DNA from 2 places in the Superficieibacter sp. BNK-5 genome. Region 2 is predicted to be linked to the other one. Evidence: predicted binding sites of a transcription regulator. Region 2 holds the regulator's gene; the other holds the start of a gene.

Region 1 (3,129 bases), 1.3 Mb from region 2:
CCCTTACGATGAAAACCGTGTCGCCATTGATAGTGATTATTTTGCGAAGGCGAACGTTGAGCTGGAGAACAGCGTCGTCAACGTTGTACCAACGCGTGGTGCCGTCATTAAAGCTGAATTCGTAACGCATATCGGCTACCGGGTGCTATTTACGGTCAGGCTGGCGAATGGCAAACCTGCGCCGTTTGGCGCGATTGCTTCCGCCCAAATGGAAAATGGCGCAATCACCGGTATCGTGGGTGAAGAGGGGGAGCTTTACCTGTCGGGAATGCCGGAAAAGGGCGCTTTCCAGGTCGACTGGGGAGAAAAGAGCGCCAAAAAATGTACCGTTAATTATCAGATTACTAAACCAGAGAACGCTGAACTGGTTCAGACAGCGGCTGTTTGCCAGTAAGGAATAAATAATGAAAATATGGATAGCGCAGTCCTGCGTGGGGCTTACTCTGCTGGCAACGCCGTTTTGCTACGCCATCACCTACGGTGACGGTATTTGCCGTCCGGTTAATAGCGTTTATGTTTATGACCTACCGTTAAACAATATGACTATTCCAGCGGATAAAAATAAACCATCCACTGAAATTAAAGATTTAAAAACGATAACGTCTTCGCAAAAATATAAGGCTCACTGTGATTGTCTGACGCATTTCACCACGACTTTTCGCAACATCTATTATACGTCCCGATCTCCGTTAAGTGTGGATACAACCCGGGGTAATTACACCTATTACCGGCTGAATGATAATATGAGTATTGCCACATCTATTAAGATTCTCGGACGTGGCGATGTACCAGTACCCTTTGAAGCTGAGCCAAACGTGGTCGATAGCGGGATGTATTGTTATGCCCCCGGAGAAGAAGGGACGCCTGTCACGCTTGTTACAGGGTCGGAAGTCGTGGTTTCTTTGCTAATCAATAAACCGTTTATCGGGAAAGTGTCAGTGCCACCGACTATCGTTGTTGATTTATTTGGTGGACTCGATCGTGAATCTTCGACCAAGAGTACGGATAAGCTCGCCGAGGTTAAAATATCGGGCGATGTGGTCGCGCCACAAACCTGTGAAATTGCATCTGGCCAGGAGCTGGTTGTCGATTTTGGCAAAATACCTGCCGCTGAATTCTCTTCTACGCCCGGCACTGCCGTGACCAGCCATAAGATTACGAAAACCATTCAGGTTCAGTGCACCGGCATGTTAAACGAAAATATTGTTTATTCGACCTTCAACGCCGAACCGGTAGAGGCATCCCCCACAATGATGAAAGTTCAGGGCAATGAAGATGTGGGTCTTATGATTTATGACAAGTGGGATAAAATTATCAACGTAAACGGGGGGAACATGGATATGGACATGGGGCCTAATCGCGGCGGTGTGGAAAACAACTCACTGACCTTCTCCGCCGCGCCCGCAAGCGCCACCGGCGCATTGCCGAAGCCCGGCACGTTTGAAGCGACAGCGACCATCACGCTGGAAATTAAAAACTAAGCGCTACCGTCAGGAGAACGATCGGTTTGCGGTCCTGTATCCTGGCGTTCATTCTTTTGTCATATTCCCTTTTCTGCGCTACACCTGGTCATAACAGGTTCATGGACAACGAATAAAATTATTATTATTCATCTGATTACGAATCCTGTTTTGATTGTCATTAAACTGTCATAAACCTTACATATAACTGTCACCTGATTGTCCTATTTTGCTCTTCGTAGCCACTTAACAATGATTTACGAATCCCAGCAGGAGACATTATGAACGTTATGCGTACCACTGTCGCAACGGTTGTCACCGCGACCTTATCCATGAGCGCTTTCGCTGTTAACGCGGCGGCAAGCCTGACAGGTGCAGGTGCAACTTTTCCTGCGCCGGTGTATGCCAAATGGGCCGACACCTATAACAAATCGACCGGCAACAAAATCAACTATCAGGGTATCGGCTCCTCCGGCGGCGTAAAACAGATCATCGCGAACACCGTTGATTTCGGTGCTTCTGATGCTCCGCTGTCTGACGAAAAACTGCAGCAGGAAGGCCTGTTCCAGTTCCCGACCGTTATTGGCGGCGTGGTACTGGCCGTAAATATTCCGGGTCTGAAATCCGGCGAGCTGGTGCTGGATGGTAAAACACTCGGCGACATCTATCTGGGTAAAATCAAGAAGTGGGATGATGCCGCCATCACCAAGCTGAACCCTGGCCTGAAACTGCCTTCGCAGAACATCGCCGTGGTTCGTCGTGCAGACGGTTCCGGTACCTCTTTCGTCTTCACCAGCTACCTGGCGAAAGTGAATGAAGAGTGGAAATCAAAAGTCGGTGCAGGCTCTACCGTGAACTGGCCGACCGGTCTGGGCGGTAAAGGTAACGACGGCATCGCCGCGTTCGTACAGCGTCTGCCTGGCTCCATCGGCTATGTAGAATATGCTTATGCCAAGCAGAACAACCTGGCATACACCAAACTGGTTTCCGCTGACGGTAAACCGGTAAGCCCGACCGAAGACAGCTTTGCTAACGCGGCGAAAGGCGTGGACTGGAGCAAATCCTTCGCTCAGGACCTGACCAACCAGAAGGGTGACGATGCGTGGCCGATTACCTCCACCACCTTCATTCTGATCCACAAAGAGCAGAAAAAACCTGAGCAGGGCGCTGAAGTGCTGAAGTTCTTCGACTGGGCGTACAAAGACGGCGCGAAACAGGCTAACGACCTGGATTACGCTTCGCTGCCGGACAACGTGGTTGAGCAGGTTCGCGCTGCATGGAAAACCAATGTGAAAGACAGCAGCGGTAAAGCGCTGTACTAATTAGATATACTGACGAAAATGGCGGGTGGCGCTGTGCTTACCCGCCTTACAGCTACAAACTGTAGGCCCGGTAAACGTCGCCGGGCAATTTCGTAAGACGTCGTTAACTAAAGAGTGATTTATGGCTGCAACCAGGGGTGTAATTAACCCGCCGGGTAAAAAAGGTGACATGATATTCAGCGCGCTGGTAAAACTGGCTGCGCTGATCGTGCTATTTATGTTGGGCGGTATTATCGTCTCCCTGATCATCTCCTCCTGGCCCAGCATTGAGAAATTCGGTTTCTCATTCCTGTGGACCAAAGAGTGGGATGCCCCGAACGATATCTACGGCGCGCTGGTGCCCATTT
Region 2 (3,129 bases):
CATTCGAACAAAAAAGCAGCAGGCGCGAGGAAATGGTATCCGTTTCGCTTGCCTGCAAAGTAAACAGACCAGCCTGGGCTGGTCTGCGGAAAGTTACTCTTACAAGCGCGATAAATACGCTAATTTCTGGCAATGAATCGTTCCGGAAGCAAAAAGCTAAATTGCGTTCCTTCTCCCGGCTTACTGGCGATATTCAGGCGGCTGTCATGATGATTTAAGGCATGTTTCACGATGGCCAGCCCCAGACCGCTACCGCCAGTCTGCCGTGAGCGGGCCTTATCGACACGATAAAAACGCTCGGTCAGACGCGGAATGTGTTCGGCAGCAATACCCGGTCCGTTATCGTCAATCGCAAACAGCGCGCCATGCGGATCGCGCTGCCAGTTGACCGAAATGGTGGTTCCGGCAGGCGTATGATTCACCGCGTTGTACACCAGATTAGAGATAGCGCTACGCAATTGTTCTTCATTGCCCAGCACTTTCAACGAATCATCCACGGTAAAGCGTAGCGTATGGCGATCGTGGCTGAGGGTTTGCGCCTCGCGCTCGATCACACGCAGCATCATCGGCACATCAATCTTTTCATTGAGGGCCAGCGCAGGTGCCGCTTCGATTCTCGAGAGGGTTAATAATTGTTTCACCAGTGATTCCATGCGCTGCGTCTGCTCGCGCATGGTATGCAGCGCTTTATCACGCGGTGCTCCCTCCAGCGTTTGCTCCTGCATCATCTCCAGATAACCCTGTAATACGGTCAACGGCGTGCGCAGCTCATGACTGACGTTGGCAAAGAAATTGCGTCTTGCGCCTTCAAGCTGGTGCATTTGCGTGGTATCGCGCGCCACCATCAGCCGCTGGTTTTCACTGTATGGCATCACGCGAAATTCAAGATGACGGCCATTATTGAGGACCAGATTTAATGGCCGACTAAAATCGCGATGCTTCAGATAGAGCGTAAATTCGGGATAACGCAGCAGGTTAAGAATATTTTGTCCGTTATCGTCCGGCCAGCGCAGCCCCAGTACCTGTTGCGCCAGGCCGTTACACCAGAAAATCGTGCCTTCTTCGGTCGTCAGCACTACCGCATCCGGCAGCGATTCTGCGCCGCTGCGAAAACGCTTGATCAGGTTGCCCAGCTCACGCCGACGCTTTTTATTGCGTAGCTGCATCTGATGCAGCCCGTAAAGCAGAGGTTCCCAGCTACCGCGCCCCGGCGGCGGCGTCATGCTGCGATCGACCCACAGCCACCAGGAAAGACGCAGCAAATTCAGGAAATGCCAGACCAGAAGCCCGGTCACCGCCGCCAGCAAAAACCACGGCAGATAGCCGAAAAATGCCCCCAGTATCAGCGCAGGCAGACAACAGATAATCAGTTCAAAAACCAGCGTTTTCCATGACAGACGTTCCAGCACGCGTCACACTCCTGTCAGATATCAGAAACGGGTCGAAAAACGATAACCCGTGCCGCGAACGGTTTGAACCATGCGATCGTGCCCGCTCTGCTCCAGCGCTTTGCGCAAGCGGCGGATATGGACATCCACCGTTCTGTCTTCAACATACACGTTTGTTCCCCAGACATGATTCAACAGTTGTTCACGGCTGTAAACACGTTCGGGATGGGTCATAAAGAAATGCAGGAGCTTAAATTCAGTCGGCCCCATGTCGAGCGGGCTTTCACCCGTCATAACCCGGTGCGAGGAGGGATCGAGACTCAATCCCTGCATTTCAATGACCTCGTCAACGGCCATCGGGGAAATACGGCGCATCACCGCTTTGATACGCGCCACCAGCTCTTTTGGCGAGAACGGCTTGGTGATGTAATCATCCGCCCCGGTTTCCAGTCCGCGAACGCGATCTTCTTCTTCACCGCGTGCGGTGAGCATCACCACCGGGATTTCGCGCGTCAGTGCTTCACGCTTGATATGTTTAATAAACTGAATGCCGGAACCACCGGGAAGCATCCAGTCCAGCAGGATCAGGTCTGGCCAGGGTTCATTGAGCTGATTTACCGCGCTGTCATAATCTTCCGCTTCTACAGGCTGAAAGCCATTTTGCTCGAGAACAAAGCAAACCATCTCACGAATTGGAGCTTCATCTTCTACGACCAGAATACGTCTCGCCATTTTTTACCCTGTTTATCATCATTATGGATAGCGACGTCATTATGCGTCAGATTTATGACAGATTTATGAAAAAGATGACCATGTGACGATTGCGTAAACGCGATGTGACAGTCGGCTTCGCCCCACCTGCTTCAGGGGGTATAATCCGCTATACGCTTTTTTGCCACGGAACCGACATGCGCATCATTCATACCTCAGACTGGCATCTCGGCCAGAATTTCTACAGTAAAAGCCGTGCCGCTGAGCATAGCGCTTTTCTTGACTGGCTGCTGGAGACCGCTCAAACGCAGCAGGTTGATGTCATTATTGTGGCAGGCGATATTTTTGATACCGGGTCGCCGCCGAGCTATGCCCGCGAGTTATATTATCGCTTCGTGGTCGATTTACAGCAGACCGGCTGTCATCTGGTGGTGCTGGCGGGAAACCATGATTCGGTGGCCACGCTTAACGAATCCCGCGACATTCTGGCGTTTCTCAAAACGACCGTCATTGCCAGCGCAGGCGATAAACCGCACCTTCTGTTAAAGCGCGACGGCACGCCGGGCGCGGTGTTTTGCCCGGTGCCGTTTTTGCGTCCGCGCGACATGGTGATTAGCCAGGCAGGTCAATCCGGCAGCCAGAAGCAGCAACGTCTGCTGACGGCCATCACAGATTATTATCAGCAGCAGTATCAGGACGCCTGCGAGCTGCGGGGTGAGCAGCCATTACCGATTATCGCCAGCGGACACCTGACGACCGTCGGAGCCAGCAAAAGCGATGCCGTGCGCGACATTTATATCGGCACGCTGGACGCCTTCCCGGCGCAAAATTTTCCGCCCGTCGATTACCTCGCGTTGGGCCACATCCACCGCGCGCAAAAAATTAACGGCAGCGAGCACATTCGCTACTGCGGTTCGCCCATTTCACTGAGCTTTGATGAGACGGGAAAAAATAAAAGCGTCAACCTGGTCACCTTTGCGGAGGGCAAACTCGCTGAAGTGACACCGCTTGAGGTTCCCGTCATGCAGCC

Evidence for each region. The regulator PhoB, encoded in region 2, activates phosphate uptake and scavenging genes when phosphate is short. The targets are predictions, from matches to a motif close to CTGTCATAAAACTGNCNNAT.
Region 1: pstS (phosphate ABC transporter substrate-binding protein PstS) is a predicted target of PhoB. The motif match lies at 1,647-1,666, and genes of this name have one in related genera.

The regions. Positions count from the first base shown of each region.
Region 1 covers NZ_CP179893.1:1,333,798-1,336,926, forward strand. Annotated here, with positions in the region: gene ACMGGS_RS06385 (fimbria/pilus outer membrane usher protein) at 1-394, shown strand, start outside; gene stgD (fimbrial protein StgD) at 405-1,481, shown strand; gene pstS (phosphate ABC transporter substrate-binding protein PstS) at 1,742-2,782, shown strand; gene pstC (phosphate ABC transporter permease PstC) at 2,904-3,129, shown strand, end outside.
Region 2 covers NZ_CP179893.1:2,608,194-2,611,322, reverse strand. Annotated here, with positions in the region: gene phoR (phosphate regulon sensor histidine kinase PhoR) at 120-1,409, opposite strand; gene phoB (phosphate response regulator transcription factor PhoB) at 1,431-2,120, opposite strand; gene sbcD (exonuclease subunit SbcD) at 2,297-3,129, shown strand, end outside.